Regions from separate parts of the Bacteroides cellulolyticus genome, predicted to be linked through region 1. Evidence: riboswitches for the same ligand, from Rfam matches in the RefSeq annotation. Region 1 holds a riboswitch; the other holds the start of a gene.

Region 1 (6,333 bases):
ATGTCAAATCAAGTCCAAACTTGAAACGATAACCAAGACCTGCCGTTAAAGATGCCGACGTCTTTCGATAATGAATCATAGGACTACCATCCGGTTGCATTCCTTCCAAACCATTATAATAGATATCCAACTGGGGACCGACAAAGATATTTAGCCCCAATGTAGAACAAGGATAAAACTTAAATTTTAATGGAATAAGAATACATTTACTTTTCTCCAGATAATCTTCACCACCTTCTCCTTGTTTGGTAAATAAAACATCAAGTTCTGTTGCAAACTTTTTGATTCTGTATTCTCCAAACACACCGCCTAACATTTTGGAATAATAACCATTATCACCATATCTACTGGAGAATCCGACACCAACACGTGGTCCGAACGACCATTGACTCTGAGCATTCAAATTACTAAAAGAGAACGCAATTAAACACACGAATAAAATAAGAACCTTTTTCATACGTAAATATTAAGCGTCCTACACATAAAGTAGGACAGGTTTATACTAAAATTGATATAAAACCGAGTATTTTGACAAAAGAAAGATTAGCATTCATGAAAACACAAATGCGGCTATTATACGATGACAAATAGAAACAGCTAAGAATTTAAAAGTTTCATACACGTGTACATAAGTCACAATCTTTGGCGCTTAGCTGTTGAGACCAATTTCATTTTCGGACTATGGTAATTCCAGTAAAAGTCGGCCTTTGGTCTGTATTGTTAATTGGGTGTTACTGCTTGTGGAACTTTAGTAAGCGAGACATTGTATCCAAGCTTTTTAAGTTCGGAAGACAAATATACCTTGCGTTTCTGCTCTATCTTGGATTGCATATATTGTGCACCAAGCTCATGGTAACGGGCTCCCGTACTCAGTATAAGATAAACGGATATCAACTGAGAATGTCCCACTGCAATCAAGGCACGTTTCTTTCCTCTGCGGGCAGCTATACGATGGTATCTCTCACTGAAAAACGTATTCTTTGTACGGGTCGCAGCCCATGCGGCTTCTGTGATTACCGCCTTTACCTGTTTGTTTCCGTGAGTGATTCGTGCGCTTTTTTTTTGCCCGCACTCTCGTTGTTGCCCGGAGAAAGACCGGCCCAGGACGAAAGATGCTTTTCTGAAGGGAAGTGGGACATGTCAAGACCTATCTCAGAAACCAGATCCTCTACAACCTTGGTGCTAAAACCGGGAATCTCCCTGAGAAGTTCAAGGACATTCTCGTACTTGGACAACAGTCTATTTATACGTTCGGACAAATCATCAACTAAAGTCTGAGTCTGGTCTATATCCTTTCGGATCATCTGAAGAAGATAAATGTGATGCTCTTCAACAAAACCGGTACACGCTTCCAACAACTCTTCCGGACTGGCTGACAGTTTTCCGTGGTAAACTGACTTTATATCATCAAGAGTAAGGACTTTACCTTCACAAAGCATATCAATAAGAGAAGTAGCTGTCGTACCGCTTGTGTTACTTACAACACTTGAAAGCTTGATGTTGCAGTCTTCAAGAATACGCATCATACGGTTCTTCTCTGAAGCTATCTGCTGAATAAGCTTGTTCCGGTAACGGGTCAGGTCACGAAGCTGACGCTGCTCCTTGGGAGGAATATAGCTCGGTTTGAGAAGACCTGCCAGAAGAAGCTTGCAGATCCATTCGCTGTCCATCTTGTCTGTCTTGTGACCAGGAACATTCTTAATGTGACGGGCATTGACTATCCAGACATCGGGAATGGAATCTTCAAGAACCTTATAAACAGGTTTCCAGTAAACACCGGTACTCTCCATTGCCACATGCGTTACACCATTGGACAATAGCCATTCTTTCAATTCATTCAAAGAACTCGTGAAGGTTTTGAATGAGCGGGTATCACGTTGGATGCCTACTCCGTCTATTGTCGCCACCACAACCTTCATATGGACGTCGATACCGCAAGCACGCTGTATCAACTGAGGGAATGTCACTTCTGCCATAACTGATACATTTAGGGTTACACTATACAAAGGTAACTTCAGCTTGACTATTTACATTCTCTTTGGCGTGATTTTTTTATCTCATGGGAATTTCATAACTTAATTATTAAAAGTTAAACAAAAAGTTTAAACACACATTCGTTTTTATTGCGACAGATTTGCAACGAATGAGAAATCGGTTATCAAAAAGAATATAGGTGCCTGTGGACGAGCCTCTGTTCATTTTAATCTAATGCCAATTATCCCGTGGTCACTAAATCTATCTCATCAAGCAGGTCTTCTGGCTCATCCCGCTTATCGCGCCTTCCCAGCTTTCACCAGTGGCAAAGAGTGCGATAAACTTTAATAGGACTTACAGCTGCGAGTACAGCTCCGGATTTTCACCGGGATTCCCTTTTAATTCCGTTCGACGCTTCGATTGGAAACTTGACTGGTGCAAAGTTAATGGTTATTTTTTAATCTTGTTTCTTTTTCTGTGATTTTTATTTCAAGAAAGGATTATTTTATGGCGCGAATTGTATTTTCATGTTAATCAAGCATTTATAACAACCACGAATAGTCTTTTCCCCTTATGAATAATAGCGTTTCTCAATTATGGTCTCTTTTCATCTCACGTCGGCAATTCTCTTCGGAGAGATTTTATATGCAAAGGTACAGCGTGCGTCTGGTCGTCAAGTATCGCTTTCACTAACGGTTCCCGGATATTCTTCACGGCAGCCTTCCACAAATCGAAGATTGACTTTCACTCCCCACCTCGTTGCAGGGCATAGTCGGACGAGCCTGACTGTGCTCTTACATTGGGCGGTTGGGTATTCCGTTTCATCCCGTACACTGTTTACTTGCCTTATCCGTCCTTTTCCCGCTGTCAGTCCTGCATAAAAATCATTCCCCGACGAGAAGCCAAAAGAGTTTCAAGAAAAGGAAAAAAAAAGAAAATATTTGACAATCTAAAATTTACAATTATGCACAGCAGGATTTTTCAAATTTCAACGGAGCCGATAGACAAAGAAAACTATCTGAATGAGGACACACTCCAGCAAGGAGACGGGAGCTTCTATGACTATTGTTCAGAAATAGACGAGGAAGACCGTAAAGAGGATATTGCCAATTTGGTCAATCATGCCTTGCCCAAAGGAATGTTCGAGCTTATATCCGATGACACCATGCGCTATAATGGTGGAATAGAGCAATGGAAAGAGGAGTATGTCGCCAATATCAAAAAAAGAGCGAATGCTCTTACGGCAGATAATATGTTGGAATGGGGTTCGACCTATTATCTCAAACAGGCAGTGGAAAATCCGTTGGATGTCGCCTATCATTTCTATTTGGATGGCGATGGCTGCAGTCTTTTGCCGAACAGTCCTTTACGTTTATGGAGTTTGTTTGTAGGCTTGAACCGGGAACGATACTCTACATCGGAGGAGTTGTTGATTACCACTTCTGATGTTTGTCCGAAACATTGGCAACCACCCGCCTCAAAAGTGGGTGGTTGCTCTCTTTTTTGCACAGGCTCCCCGGTTACTTTTATAAATATGCTCTGCAGAGCTTCCGCCACCGGTTTCACAGCCGGTATATTCCTGTTTTAAGGGTATAATCCCTTCACAGCCCCGACATACGCCGCAGGTCTGTTTTCGTGTGCAAAGGTACGGTGGACGAACATTGCCCAAGTACCGCTATCGCTACCTGAAATAAAATTTGACGACAACTTTCCGTAATCGGAGATGACGGTATTTCATAAAATTTCATTGCAGGTTCCTTGCTCATCGTTCTTGCATCCCCCCGTTTGTGACGCACATGAAAACAACCCCTTTGGGCGAAGTCAAAAGGCTTCAAGAAAAGGGAAATAAAAAAAACAATAAATCAAAAGACAATGAGCAAGTACGATTTCATCAAGCAAGGCAACCTCCTTTTTTGGCACACTGCCGATAATGATATAGAATGTCGAATTATCTCAACTCCCGAAAAAGTGGATAGTGACAGCATCATCTTAATCTCAACAAGCTCTTCCGAGACAGAGGTTTTGGCATCGGAGTTATTACCTATTGGCTCATCAAGAAGCCACAAAGAGGAGTTTATGCGCTGGAAGAAAGAGCGTGAAGCCGAGGGCATGGAGTTTTTCAGCCGGTTGTCCGAAGTCATGGAAACAGACAGTGATTTGGCTGTAGGCGATATGGTGGCGTTTACAAACGACTACGGGGTGGTATTTGGCCCCAAAGAAGTATTAGCTTTCAGAAAACCTTGGAATGGCTATAGATGCGTATATATCGACAGTGATGCTTATTGGTTTCCAGACCGTCCCGAACAACTCACCATACTCAGCAAAGGAGGTACAGAATGACAACAAACGACATACTCAAACGACTTTGCGGCAATATTGCCGCAGGTCGTTTCAACTGGCGAAAATACTGCACGCCGCAATCTTACTTCGGTTGGGAGATTTGCGTTACCCCTCTGCATTGCTCTTACGGACAGATAGGCTACACCGTTCATTTCCCTTATACCAATATACCGGAAGTGGAATACGATTGGGAAATGGGCAAACTGACCATTGACGGCGAGAAATGGAAAAGTTATTTGCGGAACGAATAATAATAAATATCAATATGGCACAGAATTTTTATACCAAATGGCAGGACGCTATACTTGCAGATGCAGGAGACTATGTTTCAAAAGAGTACCGCAGTTTCCAGACAGCATTGGTGCGTGAGATTTCCAAATATGCCGCAGCCGTTGGTGCAAAGGTGGCTTCCAATTCAAAAGGGCATTATGACACCTCCTGCTTCATTGAGCGCAACGGCAAGTTCGTTTACATCAGCCACTCTTCCGGTCTGTCACGAATGGGCAGCGGCGTAAGAATTGAACTCGATTCGTTTCTGATACGGACAGCTCAAAATGGAAAGGACTACCGAGGGGGATGTAACCAGTATTGCGACATAGCAAATTTACAGTCTATGATAGACGGTTTGTTGGGGAAATAAACTGCAAAAAAGATGCGGAGCCAACCAGTTCCGCATCTTTTTCTTTCCATCCTTACCGGCGCATACCGCTGCCGTATTCTGCCTCTTGTAGTTCTGCCCGATACTCTTCCAGCTCGTTCAGCTTCTCGTTCACGGCTTGCAGATTGGCATCCAGCCCGACATTGTGGTCGTAAGGGAAACGATGCTGCGCGACCAGCCCGGCATTGGTGGGTTGCCCGACATCAAGCGTATCGGATTCCTTGTTATATTCGACATATAGCACTTCACCGTTCGGCATCTCGAAGGCCGGAATCTTTTGATACGCCAAAGCGGAGAACTGTTCCGCCGCCATCTCCCTGGCAACCCCTTTTATTGTATCTCCGGCGATATCGACACCGTAACGCCGGATATGGTCTCGGATTTCCTGCTCCGTGAATTTCAACATCACCTCGTAGGTTCCCCCGACACTCCCGTTGTACACGACAGCGAAATTCTCATCCTCGGCAATAAGGCTGTCACCCTTGTTGTTCGTGGCCGATAAATAAGTATGCTGTTCGTTGATGCCATTGCCGTCGTAATACTCCTTGGCAAGCGTCAGCAATCCCTCGTAATCGCCTTTCTCCCGAAGTTCGTCAAGCTGCCTCGTGTCATCCGAAAATTGGAGATACGCAACAGAAGAATAAAATGTATTCTCCTTTGCTGCCGCTCCGTTTTCCTGCTTCTCGCCGACATTTTGTTCCAGTTCTTGCGCTATCTTATCCACCTTCTGGGTAATCATCGAGGTTGCCCTTTTCACGTCCAGAAGCGTTGTCTTGATGAACTGTGGCGATTCCTTCAGCTCATCAAGCCAACCTTTAAGATACGCGCAACTGTCCTCCTTGATATGCTTGGTCATGCCGTAACGCTGTGCGACCAGTGCGCTGCCTAACTCTGCCACCAGTTCCTCACGGGCATATTCAGGAGAACCGAAAGTAGTCGGCTTGAACCTGTCAAGTACGTTTTCCGCTCCGGTGGAGTGCGTCATCTCGTGGAACAGTGTCCCGTAGAACGATTCTCCCGATTTGAACTGCTCCTTTTCGGGTACGATGATTTCGTTCTTCGTGATGGAATAGTAGGCGTCATTCTGATATTTCGGCGTAATCGGACAAATCCACAGGTTATCCCTTATCATCGTATCGACTGGGGCAAAACTGAAATGCTCGCCCTCCTCGATTGCCGGACGCGAATTTTCTCGCTCCAGTTTTTGCCACAGCTCCGGTCTCGCTTCCTGCAAGTTAGTTTGTAGGCTCGGTATGCAGCGCCTTACCGCCTTACGGCGGCAGGTTTCCGCATACCTGCCCCTAAACCGTACGTACACGTCTCCGTGTATACGGCTTGCCATTAGTAAGCTCACATTATTT
Region 2 (6,333 bases), on a different contig from region 1:
CAATATACTTTGGGGAGGTGGCTTCCAAAGCCTAAGGATGTATGATCCTCAAAATAAACGTACAAGCATGTATCCATCAACATATCCGATAACATGCATAAAGGAAAAAGACAAAAAGTCATTATGGATAGGAACAATAGACGGACTGTACATTTTCAGTAAGCCTGAAGAAAAGCTGGAAAAATTCAGAACAGAAGAAGAAACCGGGTGTGTAAATTCCATATGCATTACTCGGGATGGGAGCTATACATTCGTAGGAACGTACGGCAACGGACTTTTCATCATAGACAATATTTCAGGAGAGGTAAAACATTATACTACTGCAAACTGTAGCCTTATTACAAACAACATTTACAGTCTGGTAGAAAACAAATATGGCGACATAGTTCTGGGAACAGAAAACGGAATTTCCCTATTCAGCATCAAGGACAAAATGTTTACAAACTGGACAGGGGAACAGGGCCTTTCAGCATATAACTTCAACCAGGGGGCTGCCGTAAACACTGGATATGGAGAGATTATATTAGGTAGTAATGACGGAGCAATTGTACTTGCTGACAGTATGAAACTGCCTGAGAAATTTTCTTCTCATATGGTTCTTGACAACCTTAGCATAATGTACAAGCCTGCATACCCGGGCGAAAAAGGTTCGCCATTGAAAAAACTGCTTGACGAGACATCAATCCTGGAGTTGGAATTCAATCAGAATACCTTCTCAATAAACGTATCTTCTGTCAACTACGACAATCCGTCAAACATCTATTATACCTGGAAACTGGAAGGCTTCTTCGACGAGTGGAGCAGTCCCAGTGAAGATGGAATGATAAGATATACTAACATATCACCTGGAGAATACAGACTAAGAATAAGAGCAATACTTCTGGACAACAACCAATTGCTGGAAGAGAGAAACATCAGTATTATCATTAAAAGTCCTATATGGCTTACTTCATGGGCCATAATGCTTTATATAGTATTAATATTCGGAGCGGCATTTTCACTTTACAGATATAAGATGATAAAGAAAGACAGACGTATATCGCAGGAGAAAATAAATTTCTTTATACATACGGCTCACGACATACGTACACCACTTACACTTATAAAAGCGCCTTTGGGAGAAATTCTGAAAAAAGAGAAGCTTTCGTCCGAAAGTACCATGAACATAAACCTGGCTCTACAAAACACAGACAACCTTTCGGAACTGGCGAACAAACTGATGAACTTCCAGAAAGAGGAGCTTTACAGTCCGCAAGTCAGCGTAAAAAAATATGAACTTAATTCATATCTTAAAGAGTATCTTCAACAGTTCAAAAACTATGCTGAGCAACAGGAGGTTACTTTGAAATACGAAAGCGATTTCAATGAGCTGGAAGTGTGGATAGACCGTAACAAAATGGATTCGATATTAAGGAACCTTATATCGAACGCCATTAAATATACTCCCAAGGGTGGATATGTGGACATAAATGCATCACATAATAAAAAGAACTGGAATATCGACATAACCGACACCGGTATAGGAATACCTAAAAAAGACAGGAAGAAGATGTTCAGATATATGTTCAGAGGACAGAACGCAACAAACCAGCTTATCACCGGTTCAGGTATCGGAATGCTTCTGACATGGAGGCTAATACGCAACCATGAAGGACGCATATCGTTCACCAGTGAAGAGAATTCCGGTACAAGCTTCCATTTGTCGTTCCCTATCAGAAGCAGAAAATACATATATCGTGATGAAAATCCGGAAGAATGGAATGAAGCAAACATACAGGAAGGATGGGCATACACCATAGCTTCACAAGAAGACCAGCAGACAAAATCCACTGTCACACAAACGGAGAATAATATCCCGGAGAATGCTCCGCACATTCTAATTGTAGAAGATAACGATGTGTTGAGAAACTTCCTGATGCAATCGTTGGCAGACACATACCACACATCCGGTGCAGAAAACGGCAAAGAGGCCCTTGACACAATAAGAAAGAAACAACCGGATCTGATTATATCGGATGTAATGATGCCTATAATGAACGGATACGAACTATGTAGAGCAGTAAAAGGTAATATGGCAACCAGTCATATACCGTTCATTATGCTTACTGCCCTTGGCGAAAAGAAGGATATTATTGACGGTCTGAAGACTAAAGCAGACCTGTATATAGTAAAACCGTTCGACATAACCCTTCTGAAAGCCAATATCAGCAATGTTCTTGAAAACAGAGACCTGATAAGGAAAAGGCTTCAGGAACTTATAGTATCCCTGCCACAACAAAAAGAAGATACGGACGAGAATTCTATATCATCAGAAGAAAATGACGTGCCGGAAATGATTTCCACACTTGACGAAGAGTTTATCCGTAAAGTGACCGGACTTATAAAAGAAGGACTTGGAAAAGGTCTGAATGTGGATACCTTATGTGCAGCCGTAAACATGAGCCGTACAAGTTTCTACAACAAGATCAAAGCACTTACAGGTGAACCTCCAGCCGAGCTTATCAGGAACATACGTATGCAGGAAGCTGCCATATTACTGAAAACAAAGGAATATACCGTATCAGAGGTTTCAGACATGCTCGGATTTGCCGACCCGAAATATTTCGCAGATACATTCAAAAAATATTACGGTGTTCCTCCTAGAGATTATATGAAATCAGTTAATAACTAAAAACAGAGAAATAAGCTAGTTCTTAATTAACGACATGATATATCTAAATTATTTTACAATATTCTTCCGAATAGGACTATTCACAATAGGAGGCGGTTATGCCATGGTTCCACTGATTGAAGCGGAAATAGTTGATAAAAGGAAATGGATAAAAAAAGAAGAATTCCTTGACCTCATGGCATTGTCGCAAACAGTTCCGGGAATATTCGCCGTCAACATCGCAATATTCATAGGGTATAAACTGCGTAAATTCTGGGGAGCATTCTTCATGGCTTTAGGAACAATCATGCCATCATTTCTGATAATACTGGCCATTGCACTATTCTTCAGGCAGTTCCAGCATCTGGAGCCTGTTGAAAGAGTATTCAAGGGCATACGTCCCGGAGTAGTGGCATTAATTGCCGCACCTACTTTCAAAATGGCTAAAACCGCACGTATCAACAGATACAATATATGGATTCCGGCAGTATCTGCACTGCTTATATGGCTGCTCGGCTTCTCGCCTATCTACGTAATTATTCTGTCAGGACTTGGCGGATATATTTACGGGCGATATAAAAGAAAAACTGAGGATAAAAGCAAATGACAGAGAGTTGAAAGTCAGTAAAAGCCACACCCAAATTCTTAATTATTAACTTTTAATTTTTAATTTACAACATGATATTCCTACAACTATTCTATACATTCTTCAAGATAGGTCTCTTCGGATTCGGCGGAGGCTATGCAATGTTGTCCATGATACAAGGTGAAGTTGTGACACGTCATGACTGGCTCAGTTCTTCTGAATTCACAGATATAGTTGCCATCAGCCAGATGACACCCGGTCCTATCGGTATAAACTCTGCCACATACGTTGGTTATACAGCTGTAGTTAATGCCGGCTACTCTCATGGAATAGGCGTTTTAGGTTCTGCCATAGCAACATGTTCTGTAGTCTTGCCTTCATTCATCCTGATGATATTGATAAGCAAATTCTTTTTGAAATATCAGAAACACCCTGTAGTGGCTTCTGTATTCGACGGGCTACGCCCAGGAGTAGTGGGACTTTTAGCATCTGCAGCCCTTGTACTGATGAATACCGAGAATTTTGGTTCGGACACTTACAGCATAATAACGAGCATAGCGATTTTCGCTTCAGTGTTCATCGCTTCACACAAATATAAAGTCAATCCTATACTTCTTATCATACTCTGCGGCATCGCTGGATTTATATTATATTGACACATCATCTAATTACTCATAGTATCTGAAGATTGCATTCCATATATAGTAAAAATGCGAAAATAAAATAAATGATTTTCAATTTTCCGTTTTTTTCATATATTTGCAATGTTTTGTTCCAATATGCCTATTTACAGGATGAGGATGAAAAGGGAATCGGGTGAAAATCCCGGACAGTCCCGCTGCTGTAATCTCCACAGAATAAGGATAGCTTAATATCTGTTTAACCACTGTCAAACTTGATGACGGGAAGGTAAAGCCATCCGGAGTAAGTCAGAAGACCTGCAAAACAAGAAATCATACCACAGCATTCTCGAGGAAAGAATGATGCGGATACATGTAATTTTTGTAAGATACTTATTGAGTAAGAAATGGGCAAACTGAATTATGTTGTCCACAGGTACGCTGTAACTGTACTGTTTTTATGTCCGATAATGGTATCTATGGCACAGAAGAACAACACAGACAGCATCACCGGTAGGATACACCAAATTCCGGACGTTACTATCAGTGCGAGAAAGACTCCATCAGCCTTAATGGCAACGTCACCGCTTCAGATACTGAAAAAATCAGAGCTGGAGCGTATGGGAGTGTATGATGTAGCCGAAGCCGTAAAACACTTTTCGGGAGTTAATGTAAAAGACTACGGAGGTATAGGAGGACTGAAAACTGTTTCCATAAGAAGTATGGGAGCACAGCATACAGGAGTTATATACGATGGAGTAAGCATAAGCGACTGCCAGTCTGGACAAGTTGATATTTCAAGGTACTCTCTGAGTAATGTATCAGAACTTTCTCTTACAATTGGTCAGACTGATGATATATATCAAAGTGCAAAAGCTTTTGCCTCGGCAGGAGTTCTCAACATAAAGACTATAACACCTGACATAGAAAAAGGTAAATACAGTATTAACGCTTCCTTCAAAACCGGCTCATATGGTTTGATTAATCCCTCTGTAATGTATAGCCATAAAATAACCAATAAAACTGGTCTTTCATTTTATGGAGATTATCTGCAAGCCGACGGTAACTACAGATTTAAATTATGGAACGGAAACCAACTGATTGATGCAAAAAGGAACAACAGCGACATACGTTCTTACAGAGCAGAAGCAAATCTGTACTCATCCATTACCTCCAAACAAGACCTACAAGTAAAAGCATACCTATTTGACTCAGAAAGAGGACTGCCGGGAAGTGTGGTTTACGACAATCCTTATTCTGCTGAAAGACTGTACGATAGAAACTACTTCGGACAAGTGCGTTACGAAAACAGATGGAATAAACGGTTGAAAATGCAGGTACTTGGAAAATTCAACTACAGTTGGAATAGAGACTATAACGACAAGTCATCCGGAATAACAGACGACCGATACAGACAGACAGAGACCTATCTGTCAGCCACCGTAATGGGCAGTCCGATAAAAAATCTTTCTTTCTCATTTGCACAGGATTTTGCATATAATTATCTGTACACTAACCTGAGAGATTGCCAGTTTCCTGAAAGATTTACTGTACTGAGTGCTTTGGCTGCCAGATATGAACGTACCAACTTCTCAGCTTCGGCTTCACTGCTCAACACATACATAACAGAGAATGTGAAGATAGGTAAAGCTGCAAATGACAGGAAACGTCTGTCTCCTGCGGTCAGTATATCGTGGAAACCTTTACGTCAGCACGGATTAAGGATAAGAGCCTCGTATAAGGATATATTCAGAACTCCTACATTCAACGACCTGTATTATCTCCTTATAGGGAATACCAATCTTCGTCCGGAAACCACACGACAGGGAAACTTCGGAGTGACATACAATAGATCGGACTCTAACAGACGATTCAGATTCCTTAGCCTTTCAGCTGATGTATATTATAATAAGGTCAACGACAAGATTGTTGCAGTTCCCACCATGTTTGTGTGGAAAATGATGAATGTCGGTAAAGTTGAGACTATAGGAACAGACATAAACATATCATCGGAATACAGTCTGACAGACAAAATAAACCTTTATATCACAGCTAACTATAACTTTATCCAGGCAGAGGATATAACCGACCCTGAATCAAAAACATGGAGAAACCAGATTGTATATACTCCAAAACATTCAGGAGGAGGAAGTCTCACAATAGAGAACCCATGGGTGAATATTACATATAATGTAACCTTTGCTTCTGAGAGATATACTCTGGCACAAAACCTTCCTTCGTACCGTATTGAGCCATATTCCGATCATAGCTTATCGGCATACAGATTTTTTTCCTGGAAAAAGCACAAATTCAAGATTCAGCTGGATGCATTAAATCTGAGCGGAAAAAACTATGAGGTCATAAGATTTTATCCTATGCCGGGAAGAAACTATAAAGTATCACTGAGTTATATTCTATAACAGATAAAACTCTATGAATAAGAATATTAAATCATTAAACAACAACAAATAAAAACA

What was found. A riboswitch is a leader RNA that binds a small molecule or an ion and turns the genes downstream of it on or off. The one in region 1 is predicted to bind cobalamin.
Region 2: another riboswitch for cobalamin. It lies ahead of OCV82_RS04150 (TonB-dependent receptor plug domain-containing protein); the one in region 1 lies ahead of OCV82_RS06595 (IS110 family RNA-guided transposase).

Annotation. Positions count from the first base shown of each region.
Region 1 is NZ_JAOQJJ010000004.1:202,301-208,633, reverse strand. It holds gene OCV82_RS06605 (porin family protein) at 1-457, opposite strand, end outside; gene OCV82_RS06600 (hypothetical protein) at 721-918, opposite strand; gene OCV82_RS06595 (IS110 family RNA-guided transposase) at 1,023-1,976, opposite strand; cobalamin riboswitch at 2,230-2,421, opposite strand; partial or broken gene OCV82_RS06590 (hypothetical protein) at 2,939-3,420, shown strand; gene OCV82_RS06585 (hypothetical protein) at 3,847-4,314, shown strand; gene OCV82_RS06580 (hypothetical protein) at 4,311-4,565, shown strand; gene OCV82_RS06575 (hypothetical protein) at 4,580-4,954, shown strand; gene OCV82_RS06570 (zincin-like metallopeptidase domain-containing protein) at 5,007-6,314, opposite strand; gene OCV82_RS06565 (reverse transcriptase/maturase family protein) at 6,328-6,333, opposite strand, start outside.
Region 2 is NZ_JAOQJJ010000002.1:221,921-228,253, reverse strand. It holds gene OCV82_RS04165 (hybrid sensor histidine kinase/response regulator transcription factor) at 1-2,671, shown strand, start outside; gene OCV82_RS04160 (chromate transporter) at 2,706-3,257, shown strand; gene OCV82_RS04155 (chromate transporter) at 3,329-3,892, shown strand; cobalamin riboswitch at 3,989-4,196, shown strand; gene OCV82_RS04150 (TonB-dependent receptor plug domain-containing protein) at 4,264-6,276, shown strand.